DNA from 4 places in the Buttiauxella sp. 3AFRM03 genome. Region 4 is predicted to be linked to each of the others. Evidence: predicted binding sites of a transcription regulator. Region 4 holds the regulator's gene; each other region holds the start of a gene.

Region 1 (5,638 bases), 650 kb from region 4:
AATTCGGTCGTACTAAAGAGAGCTATAAAGTTCCTTATGGTGCGGTAATGGGTAAAGGTGATGGCGAGCAGATTGCAGCGGGCGAGACCGTAGCAAACTGGGATCCGCACACCATGCCAGTCGTTTCCGAAGTAAGTGGTTTCATCCGCTTTACTGACATGATCGACGGCCAGTCCATTACTCGTCAGACCGACGAACTGACAGGTCTTTCATCTTTGGTTGTTCTGGATTCTGCAGAACGTACCACCGGTGGTAAAGATCTGCGTCCAGCGCTGAAAATTGTTGATGCCCAGGGCAATGACGTACTGATTCCAGGTACCGATATGTCTGCGCAGTACTTCCTGCCAGGTAAAGCAATTGTTCAGTTGGAAGATGGTACTCAGATTCACTCTGGTGACGCCCTGGCGCGTATTCCTCAGGAATCCAGTGGTACCAAGGACATCACCGGTGGTCTGCCACGCGTTGCGGATCTGTTCGAAGCACGTCGTCCGAAAGAGCCTGCGATCCTTGCTGAAATCAGCGGTATCATCTCGTTCGGTAAAGAAACCAAAGGCAAACGCCGTCTGGTTATCTCTCCACTCGACGGCAGCGATGCTTACGAAGAGATGATTCCGAAATGGCGCCAGCTGAACGTGTTCGAAGGTGAACGTGTTGAACGTGGTGACGTTGTTTCCGATGGTCCAGAATCTCCGCATGACATCCTGCGTCTGCGTGGCGTGTATGCTGTGACTCGTTACATCACCAACGAAGTGCAGGACGTTTACCGTCTGCAAGGCGTTAAGATTAACGATAAACACATCGAAGTCATCGTGCGTCAGATGTTGCGTAAAGCAACTATCGTTAGCGCTGGTGGTTCTGACTTCCTGGAAGGTGAGCAGGCTGAATACTCTCGCGTCAAGATCGCTAACCGCGAACTGGAAGCGAACGGCAAGATCAACGTGACCTTTGCGCGTGATCTGCTGGGTATCACCAAAGCCTCTCTGGCAACCGAGTCCTTCATCTCCGCGGCATCGTTCCAGGAGACAACTCGTGTGCTTACCGAAGCAGCTGTTGCGGGTAAACGTGACGAACTGCGCGGCCTGAAAGAGAACGTTATCGTGGGTCGTCTGATCCCAGCTGGTACCGGTTATGCGTACCACCAGGATCGTATGCGCCGTCGTGCAGCGGGCGAAGCGCCAGTTGTACCTCAGGTGACTGCAGCAGATGCAACTGCCAGCCTGGCAGAATTGTTGAATGCAGGTAATCTGGGCGGAAGCGATAACGATTAATCGTTAGAGACGCCAAAAACAAAAACCGCTCGAAAGAGCGGTTTTTTTATGCCTGAAATAAATCAAAAATCAGTTAGCTAAAGGCAGGCGACGATACAGTTCAATCATGTCTTCGGCTAAATCCTGAATCACCATCGCATTCATCAGGTGATCCTGCGAATGAACAGTAATCAAGTTAACTGGCAGTTTGCCAGTACCTTCGTCTAAGCCGATAAGCTGGGTCTGGATTTTGTGAGCATGTTTCACAAACTCACGGGATTCTTCCATCGCTTGTTGAGCTGCTGCAAAATCACCTTTGCGTGCCATTTGCAGAGCTGTCAGTGCCTGGCTACGTGCGCTACCGGCATTGACCAACAATTCCATGATAATCGTTTCTAAATCTTCCACGTCTTATGACTCCATCATTTTCATGGCTTTATCCAGCACGACATCGCCTTTCATCATGCCGTAATCCATCATATCGATGACAGCCACGGTTTTACCCATGGGTTCTGCAATCGCCTGTAGCTTGGCGTGTTCATATTTAACTTGTGGGCCTAACAGCACAATATCGGCGGTGTCGATATTGTCTTTGAATTCGGCAACCGGCACTGCCTTGATAGAGACTTCAATACCTTTCTTCTGAGCGGCGTCCTTCATGCGTTGGACCAAAATGCTAGTCGACATACCCGCTGCACAACACAAAACGATATTCTTCATAGATCTGCTCTCAGTGTCCGTTGGATATACAGATAATTATCCGTGACGCCTCGATACAACAACCGCTTTGCGATGATTGTGTGTGAGGTATCACAAAAGAAACTCGTATGAGCTGAAACCGGTTACATATCGCGTTTCCCTGGTAGCTTGCGATTGTGGCGCTGCTCACAAAACCAGCTTAATCCTGGTAAACCTCATTGTGCTCCATTGACAGAAAACCCTGAACTACATAGTCTTCAATTTAGTGGTATATACCACTTACATCAAAACCAGCACAGTGAGCCACAACATGCAAAATTTCACTGCTTTTATGGAAAGGAAAATATTGCCTCTGGCAATGAAGATTGAAGGGAATGATTATCTCTCGGCCATTAAAGATGGCTTCATTCGGATTATGCCATTTTTAATTATTGGTTCTTTCTTTTTGCTGATAGCGAATTTACCTATTCCCGGTTATAGCGAATTTATTATTCGAATTTTCGGAGAGCATTTTATTGGGCAACTGAATTATATTCTTGATGCCACTTATTCTGTGATGGCATTGCTGGTGGTAGTCAGTACCAGTATCAGCCTCGCAAAGCGCTGGCAGTTAAATGAAATATCCTGTGTGTTAATTTCACTGGTGGCTTTTTTAATTGTTACGCCGTTCAGAATGCCACAAGAAAATGGCGACGCAATCACGGATGTCATTCCGACCTTTGCGCTTGGTGCGCAGGGGCTTTTCCTGTCTTTAATTGTCACGCTGGTGGCGGTTCGGCTCTACAGGTTGTTCAACCATCCACGGCTGATGATTTCAATGCCGGACAGCGTTCCGCCAGCGGTTGCCAATAGCTTCAGCTCGCTCATTCCGTCATTTTTGATTGTTGTTATCTTCTGGCTGCTTCGTCTGGTCTTTGAAATCACACCGTTTGGTACGGCCCAGGAGATGATTTTCAAAGTGCTGCAAGCACCGATGATGCATCTTGGTAACACGCTACCATCGCAGATGGTTGCAGAGTTCTTTGTCAGCTTCTTCTGGTTTTTCGGGCTGCATGGCGACTCTATCGTTACTGCCATCATGGGGCCAATCTGGCGTTCATTAACGCTTGAAAACATGCAGGCAATGAAACAAGGATTACCACCGGTCAACATCATTACTCAACAGTTTCGTGATGTGTTTTTGATTTGTGGCGGGACTGGATTTACCCTGGCGATGCTGTTGGTGATGTTGTTCCGCGCGAAGAGCAAACGCATGCGTGAAATCGCCAAACTTGCCTCTCCAGCCGCCATTTTTAATATTAATGAGCCCATTATATTTGGCGTTCCCATTGCTCTAAATCCACTGTTGTTTATCCCCTTTATTATCGTTCCGGTTGTGCTTTGCGTCATAACCTATAGCGCTATGGCTTTTGGCTGGCTGCCATTGACATCGGGTCTGGAAATTCCCTGGACTACACCTATTTTCATCAGCGGTTTTTTAATCTGCGGCTGGAAAGGTATGTTGTTCCAGGCCATTAACCTCGCGGTCGCGATGACAATTTATTATCCGTTCGTTATGACGCTGGATAAGCAGTATCTGCGAGAAGAAAACGAGCTAGAAGAAAATATCGTTAATCAGGATGAAATAGCCCTGGAATATAAAGAAGGATTACGTAATGAATAATAAATTAAAGATAGTGACCATCGGTGGCGGCAGTTCATATACGCCGGAGATTATCGAAGGTTTTATCCAACGCTATGCAGAAATGCCGATTAAAGAAATCTGGCTCGTGGACGTAGAAGCCGGACGCGAAAAGCTCGAGATTGTTGGTAACCTGGCAAAACGCATGGTTGAGGCTGCTGGCATCGACTGCCAGGTACATCTCACCCTCGACAGGCGAGAAGCGCTGAAAGATGCTGATTTTGTCACCACCCAACTACGTGTGGGGCAACTTGATGCGCGTATTAAAGACGAACGTATTCCATTGTCACATGGGCTAATTGGGCAGGAGACAAACGGTGCGGGCGGGCTGGCCAAAGCTTTGCGCACCATTCCGGTCATTCTGGATATCTGCCGCGACATGGAAGAGCTTTGTCCGGACGCGTGGCTGATTAACTTCACCAATCCGAGTGGCATCGTCACTGAAGCGGTTATCAAGCACAGCAAAATTAAATGCGTTGGGCTATGTAATTTATCCCAGTCAATGCAACGCATGGTGGCAGAAATTCTCGGTGTAGATAAATCTCGCTTCTTGCTGCAACTCGTTGGCTTAAACCATTTCCTGTATGGCACCCATGTCTACATGGATGGCAAAGATGTCATGCCAGACGTGCTGAAAAACCTTAAATATGACACTGAACACAAACCGAAAAATATCCCGGACATTCCGTGGCTTCAGGAGCAAATCCAGCATCTTGGCGTGATCCCATGCCCATATCACCAGTATTACTACGCCACCAGTGATGTGCTGGAAAAGCAGCTTCAGGAATTCGAAGAACATGGAACTCGTGGCGAAGTGGTGCAAGCGGTTGAGCATGAGTTATTTGAGCTGTACAGAAATCCACAGCTGCATGAAAAACCAAAACTGCTTGAGCAGCGCGGTGGGGCTTATTACTCCGAAGCAGCCTGCGAGCTAATCAGTGCAATTTACAACGATAAAAATCTCCTGATGACAGTTAACGTGCGCAACAACGGGGCAATTCGTTCACTGCCGGATAACGTCGCCATTGAAACGACCTGCGTTATTGGGCGCTACGGTGCGATTCCGCTGAACAACGATCCGTTGCCTGCCACTGTTTCAGGTTTAGTTTCTCTGATGAAAGCCTGGGAAGAAATGGCGGTCGAAGCCGCTGTCACCGGTGACTACGGTGCAGCTTTGCAAGCGTTAACCCTGAACCCGTTGGTTCCTTCGGGAAAAGTAGCAAAAGTGGTGCTTGATGAATTACTCGAAGCGCACCGCGAATATCTGCCGCAATTCTTTAAGGAATGAGATTTTTACGGCTGCGCATTCTGAAGAGGTCGCCACGGTTGTAACTCCACGAGTAGTTAAACACCGTGCCGTCCTCAAGCCAGGTGCTCTCTTTGATGTGCAACATGGGGGAGTTAACGGGGATGTCTAGCAGGGCCGCCATTACATCGTCAAACAAGCTGGCTCCTACCATTGAGTCTGTGCCGCCGATTTTTTGCTGGCACTTCTCTTCGATGAAGGCGTAAAGCGAGTGGTTTTGCAGAACGTCGTCGTCAATGGCATCGACAATCGCTAACGGAATGTAGCTGTCCTCAACTAGCACCGGCGTGCCATCAAACAGGCGAACGCGGCGGATAGCATGTACAGGCTCGTTTTCAGGCACGCCAAACTGGTTTGCAAGGTATTCACCGGCAGGTTGCTGGACATGGTAAATCAGCCGGCTGGTGATGGTGACTTTGCCACTGAGTTCTTTCGTGACGCCTAGCGCACTGCTTTCGCCGTCTGGGTTGAGCAAATAAACCGGTGGCGCAAAAGCGCGATTTACGTAGGTACCTTTGCCGACCACTTTTTTAACCAGGCCTTCTTGTTCCATATGGGCAATGGCTTTTTGCACCGTAGCACGCGTGACCTGGTAGGTTTCCGCCAGTTCGCGTTCAGAAGGGATCAGGGAGCCAACCGGGTACTTTTGGTTCTGAATATCGCTTTTCAGCGTATCGCGAATAAGGATGTACACCGGTTTCATGG
Region 2 (5,638 bases), 1.5 Mb from region 4:
GGTATTGTCTTTATTGAGGTTAATATCATCAACAGCAGCAACAGCCTGCTCGATAACATTGCCGGTGCGGTACAAGGCGTGATCGGCAAACTCTCCCAGTTCGTTATGAAAAACTTGCTCGGCATTACGATGAGCAAGATAAATGCTTAACAAAATAGGCAGCAAAACCGCCAAAATAAGTATGCCACTGACCAGGCTAATAAGCTTTCGGGATGTCATTCTTTTAGACCCCGTGAGAAATTTCGTTTTTATAATGGTTTTTCATAGAAGAGGTTAGTCTATCTCACATGAATGAGGGATGTTATGTTTTCATGCTGAGTGGGCATGGAGTCTTGAGATGCGAGCATCTGGTGAGCATAAAATGAAGAAAAAAGAGTTTGTTATTCAGGATTTGTTGAGCAAGATTTATCAACATAATGATTCACAGCGACGCAAATTACCCCCTGAACGCCAGCTTGCCATGGAATATGATGTTTCGCGTTTTACTATTCGCAAAGCGCTGGAAAAACTGGTGAGTATTGGGGTCGTGGAAATTGTCCAGGGATCTGGAATTTGGATTAACCCACAGGCCCGTAATAACCCGCTGGTCTATAACTCCATCACCGAAAAGCGTTTTGATCAGATGGCGTTTCGCATGGTGAATCTGCATAAGAAATTACCTAATCGCGAAGAGCAGCAAGTTTTTGGTGTGGGTGAAAATGACTACATCTGGCAGTTTTGCCGCTTGCGATATGTCGATAATCAAAAGGTACAAATCGAGATTTCGCGTATGCCGGTACAGGATTTCCCTGATTTAAACCAGCAAGTGATTGAACGCTCGATTCAACAATATGTGCTGAGCAAGGGGTTGCGAATTTCTCACCTGCTAACCAGTTATCAGGCGGTGGCGGTTAGCAAAGAACAGGCGGCCTTACTGGAATGTAAAAAAGGTATCCCGGCGATGCACATCATCAACCGGGGCATTCTGGAAGGGGGGCGCGTTTTTGAAATCAGCGACATCATCGACATCAACTATTCCTGCACCTACGTCATCCCCTATAACCATGACAATTTAGCGTATCGGCAGGGCACTCAAGGCGTGTGAATCGCCCCATTAGGCAAGCGACTTTGCGTCCACTCGTGTGGGCGATATTCCACCGGGAAGGCTTCCGCTTTTTGTTGATCGAAACCGACGCCAATGCCCGGCTTTTCAAGCGGATAAATATAACCGCGCTCTGCAATTGGCGCGCCGGGGAACACCGCTTCGGTATTCGGTTTATTCGGAATAAACTCCTGAATCGCCGCATTGTGCAGGTGAATATTTAAATGGGTATTCACCGCCACGCCGATTGGCGTCATGTCAGATGGGCCATGCCAGGCCAGACGCACACCAAATGCCTGGCAAAGAATGGCGAGTTTCAACGCTGGAGTTATCCCGCCAATTTGTGAAACGTGGCAGCGAATAAAATCGATGCGCCGATTCACAATCAAATCATGCCATTCAGCCGGGTTATTAAACAATTCGCCCATTGCCAGCGGCACTGATGAATGCGCGCGGACTTGCTCTAACCAGGCACTTTGTTGCGGCGGCAGAATATCTTCGATAAACCACGGTTGATAAGGCTCAAGCGCTTTTGCCAGCTGCACCGCTTGCTGCGGGAATAAACGTTCATGCACATCGTGAAGAATATGGAACTGGTTGCCGTACTTCTCGCGCAGCGCTTTGAACATCGCCACGGTATTCGCCATATATTCGTCCTGATCGTAATAGGCGCCAGGCGTTGGCTCACGAGTGGCATGCAAACCTTGCGGCGTGCCACCGTAGAAACCTAACTGGCAGCGAATGTAGCGGTAACCTTGCGCCAGCAGTTTGTCCACTTCCAGATACAACCCTTCCAGGGTTTCACTGGCGGCGTGGCTGTAAGCGGCGATAGCGTCTTTCGATTTTCCGCCCAGCAATTGGTATAGCGGCATTCCGGCAAGCTGGCCTTTGATATCCCAAAGTGCCATATCCACACCGGCAATGGCGTTGTTGATGACCGGGCCGTTACGCCAGTAAGCGTTGACGGTCATCATCTGCCATAAGTCTTCGATATTATTGGCATCGCGTCCGATAAGCAGTGGTTTGAGGTATTCATCGACCATGGTTTTCACGGCCAGCGGGCGTTGCTGGAAGGTGGCACAGCCGTGGCCGGTCACACCCTTATTGGTGGTAACTCGCACTGTGACCAGGTTGTGACGGTCGGGGCGGGTAATAAAACATTCGATATTTTCAATAATGGTTGGCTGCACAAGATGACTCCGCAATGCGTTTTAAAAACGTTCATTGGCTTTTCAGGTTTAAGGCTTCTGCTTTTTACTATCACCCTATTTTTGACTGCGGGTAAATCATTTTTTTTGCTTATTTTTATTGGTCAGGAAAAGGTGTGCGGTGAACATAAAAACCGTACCAATTTGTCTCTTTAGGTGGTTTCATGGCTTTTGTATAGGCTAATTGTGATGTTGTTCAAAGTTTATTGGTTTGTTTTAGTGGTTGCGATTCCCTACCATCATGGGCATTCAACACATAACAATAAGCAATTTTTTGGGGAGTGACAGATGGGGACCCGTGATGCCATTAATAATATTATTCACCTGATTGGTGGGGCGGATAATATTAGTAAAGCCTGGCACTGTATGACGCGCTTGCGCTTCTCTCTGATTGACGAGAATAAAATTGATCAGTCCGGGATTAAAAAAATCCCTGGTGTTTTAGGGGCGCAGATTCAGAGCGATCAATTCCAGATAATTATTGGCCCGCAGGTCAACAGTTGGTATGAACAACTGACCCACGAGCTTGGCTCCACTCCTGAACAAACTGCGCCAACCCACGCGAAGAAAGCGCGCAAAAGCCTGGTGTCAATGTTTATGGATACCGTGTCGGGCGTGTTTGGCCCGATTGTTCCCGCCATTGCCGGTGCCGGGATGATTAAAGGCCTGCTGGCGGGTTTGATTGCCTTGAAAGTGGTTTCGGCGAAAAGCGACACGGTGATCGTTATCGATTTAATCGCCAGTGGCGTGTTCTATTTTTTACCGTTCTTTTTGGCCATCTCCGCGGCGCGAATCTTCAAGACCAATGAATACCTGGCTGCGGCTGTCGCGGCATGCTTTATGTATCCATCGCTGATTGAAGCCGCCAAAGCACTGGCGGGCCACGCACCTGATGCGGTCGGTGCGTTTTACTTCCTGAATGTGATCCCCGTTTCGGTGTTCAACTACGCCTCAAGCGTGATTCCGGTGATTTTTTCGGTTCTGGCATTAAGTTACATCCATCGCTGGGTGGATAAAATCATGCCGGATGTGCTGAAAACGGTGTTTACCCCGACGCTCACCCTGTTCCTTGCGGCGTTAGTGGCGCTGGTGGTGATTGGGCCGCTGGGGATTTATCTTGGCAAAGGGTTGGCGTGGTTTATTGAAGGGCTATTTGGGGTGTCGGCGAGCTTTGCCGGATTAGTCGTAGGGGCGATTCGTCCGGTGGCTATTCTGACCGGTATGCACCACGCCATGACGCCAATCGCACTGCAAAACTTTACCGATCGCGGCTACGACATGCTGATGCCAATGATGTTCATGGCCAATATGGCGATTGCCGGTTCCACGTTTGCCATCTGGAAGCAGAGCAAATCCCGTGAAGAACGTGCTGTGGTTCTGCCAGCGGCAATTTCCGCGCTGCTGGGTATCACTGAACCGGCACTGTTTGGTGTACTGACTCGCTACAAGAAAGCGTTTATTGCCGCCACGGTTGCCAGCTCCCTCGCTTCGGCATTCATTGCTTTCTTCGGTGTGCGTTTGTATGGCTATATTTTGTCGAGCATTTTCAGTTTGCCGGCGTACATCGGCCCGTACTTTATCTTTGCGTTGATGGGCGTGGCGCTGGCATTGGGACTGTCGTTTACGCTGACAACTTTACTGGTGCGCGAGAAGAACTGAAAACAGGCGCTTATCCGACCAATGTGTCTTGTCGGTCGGATAAGCGTTAGCGTCATCCGACGCTTTACCGCCGGTGCGCGAGACGGCGTACCAGGCGGTCACCAATACTTTGTACAAGCTGCACCATCACCACTAAAATCACCACCGTGCCGACCATCACCTGGTCGTTAAAACGCTGGTAACCGTAACGAATCGCCAGATCTCCCAGACCGCCACCGCCAATCACACCTGCCATCGAGGAAAAGCCAATCAGCATCACCACGGTGAGCGTAATCCCTGCCAGAATGGCCGGTAGCGCTTCGGGTAGCAGCACTTTGCCGACGATATGCCAGACATTTCCACCCATCGACAAAATGGCTTCAATACGGCCTTTATCGACTTCATCCAGGGCGTTTTCCACTACTCGGGCAAAAAATGGAAACGCACCAATGGTGATGGGGACCACTGCCGCCGTGCTGCCCAACGTAGTGCCGATGATAATGCGGGTGAATGGGATTAAGGCAATCAACAGCACAATGAACGGTAGTGAACGCCCAACATTCACCACGCTGCCAATAACCTGATTCAAAACCGGTGCCGGTAGGACGCCGTCACGACGGGTGAGAAACAGCAACACGCCCAGCGGCAAACCGATAATCACGGTGAAAAGCGCGGCAAGGCCGACCATATATAACGTATCGAGCGTGCCATCGAGCAATAAAGGCCACAAATCTTCCCAGGCTAGGCGACTTCGCATAACACTCTCCCTGACACACCGATTCGGCGTAAAAATGCTTGTTCCGCAGCGTCGCCAGGTAATAGCGCCTGGCGCAGTCGGGAATAGGGGGTTGCCAGCAATTCAGATAACGAACCGCTTTCCACTAATTTGCCGTTTTCCAGTAGTGCCGCGTGATCGCATATTGCTTTCACCACTTCCAGTTGATGGGTAATCAGCACAATCGTGACGCCCAGTTTACGGTTGATATCCATCAGCAGCGCCAGTACGGAAGTGGTGGTTTCGCTATCTAATGCGCTGGTGGCTTCATCACAAAGCAGCACATCAGGATGCGCGGCCAGGGCACGAGCGATGCCTACGCGCTGCTTCTGCCCGCCGGAAAGCTGCGACGGAAAAGCCTGGGCTTTATCGCTCAGCCCAACTAATTCAAGCAACTCGATAATGCGTTTCTGGCGCACCTCACGCGGTTGCCCGGCGATTTCCAGCGGTACGGCAATGTTGTCCGTGACATTACGCGCATGAATCAGGTTGAAGTGCTGGAACACCATTCCGGTACGCTGGCGATGGGTGCGCAATTCGCGGTTATTGAGCGTGGTAATGTCCACGCCCTGCATCAGAATACGGCCCGAAGTGGGCCGCTCCAGTAAATTGAGACAGCGGATCAAGGTGCTTTTCCCCGCGCCACTGCGCCCGAGAATGCCGTAGATTGCACCGTCTGGCACAGTCAGCGAGACATCATCCAGTGCCGGTTGGCCTCCTCCGGCATACACTTTGCTCAGCCGCTCAACGGTAATCATGATTGCGGAGTAGCGACAGGGATGACTGAGCCATTGAACTGTTTGCGAATAAAGTCAGCAACTTGTGGGGATTGCAGATCTTTCGCCAGCTCTTTGATGCGCGGATCGTTAGCCAGATTTGGGTTGGTAACCAGAATATTGGCGTAAGGATTATGCGTGGCACTTTCCAGACCCAGTG
Region 3 (5,638 bases), 700 kb from region 4:
CGGTAGCGGTGGGTGAAGCAGCCGGCGCACAAGCAACTTCTGTGTCCGCAGGTAGTTCTACTGCGACCAGCGCCAGCACTGTCGGGTCGGCAGTGGGTGTAGCACTTGCGGCAACCGGTGGCGGCGATGGCTCCAATACCGGAACCACCACTACCACCACGACCAGCACCCGTTAATTTCACGGGTGATTTAACCCTAACCACACTTCGGTGTGGTTATTTCGAATCCGGGAAAACCTCGTGCAGCGACTCGCAACTTTTCTTGTCTGCCTGTTACTTCAGGCCTGCTCCGACACCACTCAAGGTCTTGGTACCTCGCTTTGGCACAGCATTGTGGGTGAGGATGGCGTGCAGCTAACCCATGACGAAATCCAGAATATGCGCTACGCCAGCCAGTACATGCGCCTCAATAACGGCCCGCAAATATTCGTCGTGCTGGCGTATGACGAAAATGGCCAGCAAAAGTGGGTCACGCAAGACTGGGCGATGGTCGTCACTGAAAATGGCCGCATCGTAAAAACCACCGGTCTTGGTGACAACCTCCAGCAAGTGACCAATATGGCGAGCGACCCGCTGGCAAAAGCGAATCAAATTGTCGATGGCATAAGCTGGACGCGGCAAATGGCCTGGACCGAACACCAGCAAGTACGCATGGCTTCGGCGCGTTCAACGTTTACCTGGGACGGCACCGACACGCTGAACGTGGCTGAAAGCACCACGCCGGTGCGCATTCTTGATGAAGAAATCACCGCGCTGGATAAAACCTGGCATAACCGCTTCTGGATAGACAGCGCAGGCCAGGTACGCCAGTCAAAACAATATCTTGGCCCTGATTATTGGCCTGTCACCACGATTCTGTTGAAGGCGGCGAAAGAATGAAAATAAAAGCTATGACGCGTTCTTCAACCACATGGTGGATGACACTACGTTTATCCACCCTACGGTTTTGTAGGTCGGATAAGCGCAGCGTCATCCGACGGGTTTTAGCGGCATTTTGCTTATCCACCCTTCAATTTAGCGCTTACGCCGCTGGAAACGTGACGATTTATCCACAAAATCAAACCATTAAAAACGTAGAACGGCTGGCCGACTTAGTGACTCAACCTTCATTGGCGAACGCCTGGTGGCCCGGTGCGGTGATAAGCGAACGCCAGGCTTCGGCGGCTGAAGAACAACAACACCAGAAATTACTGGCTTCGTTGAGCGCATTAGCCGCCGGGGAAGACGGTGATGATGCGGCGGCAATTAACGGTGTGCGCCAGCAAATGCAGGCCGTTCACGTTACCGGACGCCAGTTTGTTGATCTCGACCCCGACTGGGTACGCGTGCATCCGCGGGCCAATGTCCCGCTGCAAGGCGATTACAGCCTGTGGGCAGGAGTGCAGCCGGCCACCATCACGCTGGTGGGGTTGGTGAGTTCACCAGGGGCGAAGCCTTTTGTGGCAGGGCGCAGCGCGGATGAATATCTCGATGGCATCGACAAACTCAGTGGTGCCGATCGCAGTTTTGCATGGGTTATCTATCCAGATGGCAAAACGCAAAAAGCGCCAGTCGCCTACTGGAATAACCGCCACGTCGAACTCACGCCGGGAAGCATCCTGTTTGTCGGCTTTAAAGAGCGCCTGCTTAATTCTGATTTTGAACAAATGAATCAGCAAATCCTTCACTCTCTGACGCATCGGAGACCGGATTGATGAAGAAGAAAACGCTCTACAGTTTGCTGGCGCTGGCAGTTTCATCGGCTTGCCAGGCTGAAACTTTCCCGGCTCCTGTTGGCCCATCGCAATCGGATTTCGGCGGCGTCGGTTTGCTGCAAACTCCCACGGCCCGCATGGCGCGCGAAGGGGAATTTAGCCTCAACTATCGCGATAACGATCAGTACCGCTTTTACTCGGCTTCAGTGCAATTGTTCCCATGGCTGGAAACGACGCTGCGCTACACCGATGTGCGCACCAAACAGTACAGTAGTGTCGACGCTTTCTCGGGCGACCAGACCTACAAAGATAAAGCCTTCGACATGAAAGTCCGTCTTTGGGAGGAAGGGTATTACTTGCCGCAAGTGGCGGTAGGGTTCCGTGACTTAGGCGGTACCGGGCTGTTTGACAGCGAATATATCGTGGCGAGCAAAGCCTGGGGGCCGTTCGATTTTACCCTCGGAATGGGCTGGGGTTACATGGGCACCAGCGGTAACGTGAAAAATCCATTCTGCGAAGTGAGCAATGGTTTTTGCTATCGCGATAACAGCTACAACCAGGCCGGTTCGTTCAACTTTAGCGGCATGTTCCATGGCCCTGCATCATTGTTTGGCGGCATCGAATACCAGACTCCGTGGCAACCGCTGCGCCTGAAACTGGAATACGAAGGTAATAATTACACGCAAGATTTTGCCGGGAAACTCGAACAGCGTAGCAACTTTAACGTCGGTGCTATCTACCGCGTCGCCGATTGGGCCGACGTTAACGTCAGCTATGAGCGTGGCAATACCCTGATGTTTGGCGTCACGTTACGCACTAACTTCAACGATTTGCGCCCAGGTTATAACGATAATCGCCGCCCGCAATATCAGCCGCAACCGCAAGATGAAATTTTGCAACCGACGGTGGTGGCGAATCAGCTCACGCAGCTCAAATACAACGCCGGTCTGGCGAACCCGAATATTCAGGTAAAAGGCGATACCTTGTATGTGACTGGCGAGCAGGTGAAATACCGCGACTCCCACGAAGGGATTGAGCGTGCCAACCGTATCATCATGAACGACCTGCCGGAGAATATCCGCACGGTTCGAATTACCGAAACGCGTCTGAATCTGCCGCAGGTAACGACAGAAACAGACGTTGCGAGTCTGCGTCATCACCTTGAAGGTGAGCCGCTGGGGCATGAAACGCAACTGGTACAAAAGCGCGTTGAGCCGATCATTCCTGAGAAAACCGAGCAGGGTTATTTCATCGATAAATCGAAGCTGAATTTCGCGATTAACCCGGTGCTCAACCAGTCTGTCGGCGGGCCAGAAAGCTTCTATATGTATCAGGTTGGCGTGATGGGCACTGCCGACTGGTGGGTGACGGATCACTTGCTGACCACCGGCAGTCTGTTTGCCAACATCGCCAATAACTACGACAAATTTAACTACACCAATCCTCCGAATGATTCGACGTTGCCGCGTGTACGTACTCACGTCCGTGATTACGTCGAGAACGATATTTACGTCAACAACCTGCAAGCTAACTACTTCCAGTATTTGGGCAACAGCTGGTATGGACAGGTGTACGGCGGTTATCTCGAAACCATGTATGGCGGGGTTGGGGCGGAAGTGTTGTATCGTCCGGTCGACAGTAACTGGGCAATTGGTGCCAATGCCAACTACGTCAAACAGCGTGACTGGACCAGCTCGCTGGACATGATGAAGTTCACCGACTACAGCGCGCCAACTGGCCATATCACCGGTTACTGGACACCACCGTTTGCCGAAGATGTGCTGGTTAAACTCAGCATTGGCCAATATCTGGCAAAAGATAAAGGCGGCACGCTGGAGATCTCGAAACGCTTCGACAGCGGCGTGGTGGTGGGGACGTACGCGACCATTACTAATGTGTCGAAAGAAGAGTACGGGGAAGGGGATTTCACCAAAGGTTTCTACGTCAATGTGCCGTTGGATCTTTTCTCATCATCACCAACCCGCAGCCGCGCGCAAGTGAGCTGGACACCGCTGACGCGTGACGGTGGGCAGATGCTGGGTCGTAAGTTTGAGTTGTATGGGATGACGAGCGATCGGGATATTAATTTCAGGTGATCATGCCCTCACCCCGGCCCCTCTCCCACAGGGAGAGGGGCCGGGGTGAGGGGGCAACATAAGCAGAAAAATTAGATTCAGATCACAGTTTTAACGTATAACAACACCTCGATACCCAAACATGAGGCGTTCTTATGACAACCACCCCCCGCGTTGAACTCATCGCTAAAATTATGCAAACGGTCCTCAATCTGGCGTTGCTTGCGCTCGGCGTAATCCTCATCATCTTCCTGGGTAAAGAAACGCTGCACTTAGCCACCTCGCTGTTTGCGCCCAGCGATCAAGCCAGCAAGTATCAGCTGATTGAAGGGCTGGTGGTTTACTTTCTTTACTTCGAATTTATCGCGTTGATCGTGAAGTACTTTCAATCCGGTTATCACTTCCCACTGCGTTACTTTATCTATATCGGCATCACCGCCATTGTGCGGCTTATCATCATCGACCATAAAGATCCGCGCGATGTATTGATCTACTCGGGGGCGATTTTGTTACTGGTGATCACGCTGTGGTTGTGTAATAGCAGTCGCTTAAAACGAGAATAAAAAAAGGCGGCCCGAAGGCCGCCGGAAATGAGGCTAAGTCAAATTGAGGGTTTGCAGTGGCATGACATAAGATGAAGCAATAACTGACAGGAAATCTTATCCTTTCACCCCTCCCGCCGTCAGGCCGCTCACTAGCCAGCGTTGCGCCAGTAAGAACACGACGGTAATCGGGATGGCTGAGAGCACAGCGGCAGCAGCAAAGTCGCCCCACAAATAGTTTTGTGGGTTGAGATATTGCTGCATACCTACCGCCAGGGTGTAGCTGTTGACGTCACGCAGTAACAATGACGCGACTGGCACTTCGGTAATCGCGGCGATAAACGACAGAATAAATACCACTGCCAGAATTGGCACAGACAGCGGCAGCAACACCAGGCGGAAGGCTTGCCATGGAGTTGCACCATCCAGCGCTGCCGCTTCTTCCAGCGAGTTATCGATAGTTTCGAAGTAGCCCTTAATCGTCCACACATGCAGCGCAATACCGCCAAGATAGGCGAAGATCACCCCACCGTGCGTATTCAAACCAATAAACGGAATGTACTGGCCGAGGCGGTCAAACAAGGCATACAACGCCACCAGTGACAATACCGCCGGGAACATCTGGAAAATCAGCATCCCTTTGAGCAACGTGGCTTTGCCAGGGAAACGCATACGGGCAAACGCATAAGCACAAGTGGTTGAAAGCGTGACAATCCCCAGCGCGGTAATCGCCGCAATCTTGATGGAGTTCCACAGCCACAACAGCACCGGGAACGGCGGTGGCGTGACGCTGCCATCGGCATGTTGCACGCTAAAGCCCAGTGCTAATTTCCAGTGCTCCCAGGAGATTTGATCCGGGATCAGGCTGCCAGTGGCGAAGTTACCCGGGCGCAGTGAAATCGCAATCACCATCAGCAGCGGGAACATAATTGCCGCGATAAATATCAGTAGTAGCAGATGCGTGGTAAACAGACGCAGCTTTTGAGATTTGGGTTGAACCATTGCCATGTGAATCGCTCCTTAATCAAACTTCATGCGGGTGGCTTTCAGGTTAACAATCGCTAATGCCCCAACCAGCAGGAAGATAAGCGTTGCGATAGCCGCCGCTAAACCAAAGTCCTGACCGCCGCCGCCTTCAAAGGCAATGCGGTAGGTGTAGCTCACCAGCAAGTCCGTGTAGCCCGCAGGCGTTGTGGTGCCGAGCCTGTCTGGCCCGCCATTGGTTAACAGCTGAATCAGCACGAAGTTGTTAAAGTTAAAGGCAAAGCTGGCAATCATCAGTGGTGTCAGCGGCTTAATCAGCAGCGGCAGCGTGATTTTAAAGAAAT
Region 4 (5,638 bases):
CTGACGGAGATTTTCACTAAAGTGGTGAGTGAAGCGTGCGAAAGCGAATAGAATAGCGCGGTTCTTTTTACTCCGGAGCCGCGATGCTACTGCTTATCGACAATTACGACTCATTCACCTGGAACCTTTATCAGTACTTTTGCGAATTAGGCGCGGAAGTAGTGGTGAAACGTAACGATGAGCTGACCCTTTCTGAAATCAGCGCGTTGGTACCTGAAAAACTGGTTATCTCTCCCGGACCTTGCACGCCAACTGAAGCGGGCATATCCCTTGCGGCGATTACTCACTTCGCCGGAAAGCTACCGATCCTCGGCGTTTGCCTTGGACACCAGGCGATTGCACAAGCATTTGGTGCAACCATTGTCCGTGCCGAAAAAGTGATGCACGGTAAAACCTCGGCTATCACCCATAACAATACTGGTGTTTTCAGCGGCCTGAACAACCCTCTGACCGTGACGCGTTATCACTCTTTGGTTATCGACCCGCCATCGTTACCTGAGTGTTTTGAAGTGACAGCGTGGACGGATAAACAAGAAATTATGGGTATTCGTCATCGCGAACTGGCGCTGGAGGGTGTGCAGTTTCACCCGGAAAGTATTCTCAGCGAGCAGGGGCATCAACTGTTAGCCAATTTCCTGAAGTATTGATTTTTTATTGCCAATAAATGATTTTTTATGCATATTTCATGATTATATTTTCACGTGTCTCTCATGAAGTTTTTATGCGTAAAAAGGGGATAGGCAATAAATGGCAACTGAACAATCCGCAATTACCCGCGCAACTTTCGATGAAGTGATTCTGCCGATTTATGCACCGGCTGAATTTATCCCGGTAAAAGGTCAGGGAAGCCGCGTTTGGGATCAACAAGGGAAAGAGTATGTTGATTTCGCGGGCGGCATCGCAGTCACGGCGCTGGGCCACTGCCATCCCACGCTTGTGGAAGCGTTAAAAAGCCAGGGCGAAAAGCTATGGCATACCAGCAATGTTTTCACCAACGAACCTGCGTTGCGCCTCGGGCGTAAGCTGATTGATGCCACTTTTGCTGAGCGCGTGCTGTTTATGAACTCCGGCACTGAAGCGAATGAAACCGCCTTTAAACTGGCGCGTTATTACGCTTCTACACGCCATAGCCCTTACAAAACCAAAATTATCGCCTTCCATAACGCCTTCCACGGTCGCTCGCTGTTTACCGTTTCTGTTGGTGGCCAGCCAAAATATTCCGACGGATTTGGCCCGAAACCCGCCGATATTATCCATGTCCCGTTTAACGATTTACATGCAGTAAAAGCGGTGATGGACGATCACACCTGCGCGGTGGTGGTGGAGCCAATTCAGGGCGAGGGCGGCGTAACGGCGGCGACACCAGAATTCCTGCAAGGCTTGCGTGCCTTGTGCGATGAGCACAAAGCGTTGTTGGTATTCGATGAAGTTCAGTGCGGCATGGGGCGTATCGGCGAGTTGTTCGCGTATATGCATTACGGCGTGACGCCAGATATTTTGACCAGCGCTAAAGCGCTCGGCGGCGGTTTCCCGGTAAGCGTTATGCTGACGACGCAGGAAATCGCTTCTGCATTCCATGTCGGCACCCACGGTTCCACTTACGGCGGAAACCCGCTGGCGTGTGCGGTGGCAGGGGCAGCATTTGATGTTATCAACACGCCGGAAGTGTTGAATGGCGTTACGGAAAAACGCCAGCTGTTCGTCAAGCATTTGCAGCACATTGACGAGCAGTTTGATGTGTTCAGCGATATTCGCGGTATGGGTTTGCTGATTGGCGCTGAGCTGAAACCGCAATACCAAGGCCGTGCACGTGAATTCCTGCATGCCGCTGCTCAGGAAGGGGTGATGGTGTTGAATGCCGGTCCTGATGTTATGCGCTTCGCGCCAGCCTTGATTGTTGAAAATGCCGATATTGATGAAGGTATGGCGCGCTTTGCAAAAGCAGTGGCGAAGATCGTTAACGGATAGTCGTTAATCCGACCGCCGCAAGCGGTTCAGCCAGATACCATGATGTGGCCGCTGACGCCATGCAACCGAAGAAATAGTGTGCATGGTGCTGAGGTGGCCCAAAATCCGCTGTAAATGTTGTTCCATCGTGCTCAATGGCCCACTCGGAAGCCCTTCCAGTGGGTCAAGAATATTCGCATCCTGGGTTTCGCCAGGCCCATCATATTGCAGCCGCTGCTGGCATCGTTGCAGCGCAATTTCACACGACTGCAAATAGCGCTGGGCTAAATCCGGTGTCAGCATGTTGTGCTCGCGCGCAAGCGTAGTCATGGCGTTGATGTGCTCGACAATAAACTGGCTGTGCGTCACCCACAATTTCATATCTGCCAGGTAATGCGAGTTAAAACCGGGTTCCTGCATCGCCTGATTCAGTGAGTTAAACAGCGCATTATGGGCTTGATTGACCTTCATTCGTTGCCAGGCTAGCGGCGTGGGTTCGGGATCGTTGCTCAGAATCAGGCGAATCGCGTCCTGGTCTTTTTCAAGCGCGTCGTGGGCGTTCTGGCGCAACAAACCGCTTTGCCACTGCGGCCACAGCCAAACCATGCCACCGAAGGCAATCAAACAGCCGAGCAGAGTATCAATCAAGCGCGGGACGATAAATTGCTCGGCGCTGAGTGTGAGCAGTTGCAGGGTATATACCGCCGTCACGGTAAAACCAATCGTCGCCCAGCCATAGCTCTGGCGAATAAACAAATAGCTGACCAGCGTAATGACCAGCATCGCGGCCAGGGCAATGCTTTGTGGGAAGTGAAAGTGCAGGGCGATACCCGCAATAGCCAGGCCAGCAATGGTCCCTGCCGAACGGTGAAGAATGCGCACCCGCGTGGCACCGTAGCCGTTTTGCGTAACGAACATCACCGTCATTAAAATCCAGTAGGGTTTCGGCAGATGTAAAAATGCCCCGAAAAGACTGGCGATGGTTAGCATTACGCCTAGTCGGGCGGCGTTGCGCAGGGCGGCAGATTTCAACGACAAATAGCTTTTCAGTGCTGCCCACAGCGGTAAACGGCGCTGCCGGTCTTCCATTAAATCACGGGCGTACAGAGGGCGTTGGATGCGCAGCACGCGGGCGATACGGCTGAAGTGATAATGACAAAACTGCCCAACCGGGTTGTCCGGATTCTGGCGAGCAATTTTCTCGAGGGCTTCAATTTGTTTCTCCATCGTAAAACGCTGTGGGTAACGATGGTAGAGAATGTCATCGGCCAATACGCGCAAGCGTGCCGCAATGGTCTGCGCATTCCAGCGAATAACCGCTTCTGCATGGCTTTTCGCGACAAGTTTTTGCACCTCGGCAGGCTGGTGCAAACTGACGGAGATGTGCTCCTGCAAATCTAACGCTATCTGAAAAGAGCGTAACAAATGTTTGTAACCGTTCTGCTGATTCGCCGACAGCATATGCAGCTGTTGGTAGCAGATGGTGATCAGGTCTACGGCTTTTTGCTGGCGAGCCAGCAGTGGAGGCAGCGCTGTTTCGGGATCAGCATGTTGTGTCAGCATGCCGTATTTGGCTTCACAGTACTCCGCCAATTGGCGATAGAGCAGGCTTAACGTTTCGCGCAGCGGCTGCTCACGCCACATCCAGAACCAAAACCAGTTAAAGACTCCGTACCAAATCGTGCCGGAGACATATAACACCATCGGCTTCCAGATAGGCATATTGCCGGCCATGCTTAGCGTAAAGATGGCCGCAATCAGCGATGCCGGAAGCAAACGTGCGTGCAGGGCGCTGATTTCAGCGGTGACGCCTAACAAGAGCGCCATCACCATAAGAATGATGGGCAATGGGACCGCGGTGTAGAGCAGCAAAAGCTGCATGATTAAACTGCTGGTCGCAAAAAGAGTGCCGCCAACAATCAGGCGTTTAAAAAAACGCTTATGGGGTGTATCCAGACCAGCAATGTTGCAACAAGCGGGCACTAACGAGAAAAGCAGACCTAACTGCAAATTCCCCAGTAGTAAACCGATCCCCACAGGAAGGCACAGCACCAGCGTTTGCCGCAGTGCATAGTTAACTTCAGGGTGATAGATTAATCTTCTCCACATATGCTTGTCATACTTTGTGTTGCAGGTGTTTGGATTTTAAAGACAAAAAAAGGCGTGTCCATAAAGCAACACGCCTTTTTTGAAACGGAAATTAACGAGTGCCGTAAACGACGATCGTTTTGCCGTGAGCGGAGATCAGGTTCTGATCTTCCAGCATTTTCAAGATACGACCGACAGTTTCACGAGAACAACCGACGATCTGACCAATTTCCTGACGGGTAATTTTAATCTGCATACCGTCTGGGTGAGTCATTGCATCAGGCTGTTTTGCCAGGTTCAACAGTGTCTGCGCGATACGACCAGTCACATCGAGGAATGCCAGGTTACCGACTTTCTCAGAAGTGACTTGCAGACGACGAGCCATCTGGGAAGAAAGACGCATCAGAATGTCTGGGTTTACCTGGATCAGCTGGCGGAATTTTTTATAGGAAATTTCAGCCACTTCACAGGCAGATTTAGCACGGACCCAGGCACTACGTTCCTGGCCTTCTTCGAACAGCCCTAACTCACCAATAAAGTCGCCCTGATTCAGATAGGAGAGGATCATTTCCTTGCCCTCTTCATCTTTGATCAGAACAGCTACAGAGCCCTTGACGATGTAATACAGCGTCTCTGCTTTTTCACCCTGGTGGATCAGTGTGCTCTTCGATGGATACTTATGAATGTGGCAATGGGACAAGAACCATTCGAGAGTCGGGTCTGTTTGCGGTTTGCCAAGCACCATGCGCGGTTATCCTCTGTTTATAACTGGCTACCAACGACAGGACGCTAAACATCCTGTCTGGCGTTGCAAGTATTAGAATATTCCCCACTTTGGGGAGATGGCATGCAAGTCATTCTTGCTGCCTGTAATTAGTGACGTCCTTTGCATCTATGCATTACGTCAATGTATCAATGTAGCATCCGGATTGTTTTAGCATAGCTTTTGGCAGGTGTCTCCTATTGTCTCGTTTCAGCATGACGTAGGTCGCCTTCCGTTGCCAGTTTTGCTGCATCCGCGTACTCTGGAAGGTAATTTTTTCAATGGGAGAAGCAACATGCAGGCACGTGTGAAATGGGTTGAAGGGTTAACTTTCCTTGGTGAATCCGCTTCAGGACACCAGATTCTGATGGACGGTAATTCTGGCGATAAAGCACCGAGCCCGATGGAAATGGTACTGATGGCTGCCGGGGGTTGCAGTGCAATCGACGTGGTTTCTATTTTGCAAAAAGGCCGCTACGACGTCACCGACTGCGAAGTGAAATTGACCTCTGAGCGTCGCGAAGAAGCTCCTCGTCTTTTTACTCACATCAACCTGCATTTCATCGTGACAGGCAAAGAGCTAAAAGATAACGCGGTTTCCCGCGCGGTTGATTTATCTGCTGAGAAGTATTGCTCTGTTGCACTGATGCTGGAAAAAGCCGTAAATATCACGCACAGCTACGAAGTCATTGAAGGCTAGTGTGCAAAACAGGGCGGTTACTCGCCGCCCTGATTATTGATATTTCGTCCTTCCGCCAGACGCTTCACTAACGGCGTCATGATCAATTCCATCGCCAGCCCCATTTTGCCGCCCGGTACCACTATTGTATTGATGTGGGA

Evidence for each region. The regulator CRP, encoded in region 4, controls carbon source genes, mostly activating them, when cyclic AMP is high. The targets are predictions, from matches to a motif close to ATGTGANNNNNNTCACAT.
Region 1: a site for CRP is predicted at 2,121-2,138, ahead of D8682_RS14290 (PTS sugar transporter subunit IIC). Genes of this name have one in related genera too.
Region 2: a site for CRP is predicted at 2,474-2,491, ahead of D8682_RS10205 (enolase C-terminal domain-like protein). Genes of this name have one in related genera too.
Region 3: a site for CRP is predicted at 3,860-3,877, ahead of psiE (phosphate-starvation-inducible protein PsiE). Genes of this name have one in related genera too.

What each region holds. Positions count from the first base shown of each region.
Region 1 covers NZ_CP033076.1:2,745,316-2,750,953, reverse strand. The annotation lists gene rpoC (DNA-directed RNA polymerase subunit beta') at 1-1,268, shown strand, start outside; gene D8682_RS14300 (PTS lactose/cellobiose transporter subunit IIA) at 1,338-1,655, opposite strand; gene D8682_RS14295 (PTS sugar transporter subunit IIB) at 1,659-1,967, opposite strand; gene D8682_RS14290 (PTS sugar transporter subunit IIC) at 2,257-3,609, shown strand; gene D8682_RS14285 (6-phospho-beta-glucosidase) at 3,602-4,915, shown strand; gene D8682_RS14280 (GntR family transcriptional regulator) at 4,905-5,638, opposite strand, start outside.
Region 2 covers NZ_CP033076.1:1,868,494-1,874,131, reverse strand. The annotation lists gene D8682_RS10215 (EAL domain-containing protein) at 1-219, opposite strand, end outside; gene D8682_RS10210 (GntR family transcriptional regulator) at 362-1,084, shown strand; gene D8682_RS10205 (enolase C-terminal domain-like protein) at 1,072-2,271, opposite strand; gene D8682_RS10200 (PTS transporter subunit EIIC) at 2,578-3,948, shown strand; gene D8682_RS10195 (methionine ABC transporter permease) at 4,013-4,684, opposite strand; gene D8682_RS10190 (methionine ABC transporter ATP-binding protein) at 4,669-5,460, opposite strand; gene D8682_RS10185 (MetQ/NlpA family ABC transporter substrate-binding protein) at 5,457-5,638, opposite strand, start outside.
Region 3 covers NZ_CP033076.1:2,698,465-2,704,102, reverse strand. The annotation lists gene yjbE (exopolysaccharide production protein YjbE) at 1-176, shown strand, start outside; gene D8682_RS14095 (YjbF family lipoprotein) at 240-878, shown strand; gene D8682_RS14090 (capsule biosynthesis GfcC D2 domain-containing protein) at 917-1,693, shown strand; gene D8682_RS14085 (YjbH domain-containing protein) at 1,693-3,789, shown strand; gene psiE (phosphate-starvation-inducible protein PsiE) at 3,924-4,331, shown strand; gene malG (maltose ABC transporter permease MalG) at 4,428-5,318, opposite strand; gene malF (maltose ABC transporter permease MalF) at 5,331-5,638, opposite strand, start outside.
Region 4 covers NZ_CP033076.1:3,397,165-3,402,802, forward strand. The annotation lists gene D8682_RS17205 (putative adenosine monophosphate-protein transferase Fic) at 1-51, shown strand, start outside; gene pabA (aminodeoxychorismate synthase component 2) at 84-647, shown strand; gene D8682_RS17215 (aspartate aminotransferase family protein) at 748-1,968, shown strand; gene D8682_RS17220 (YccS/YhfK family putative transporter) at 1,972-4,056, opposite strand; gene crp (cAMP-activated global transcriptional regulator CRP) at 4,148-4,780, opposite strand; gene D8682_RS17230 (OsmC family protein) at 5,094-5,498, shown strand; gene D8682_RS17235 (phosphoribulokinase) at 5,516-5,638, opposite strand, start outside.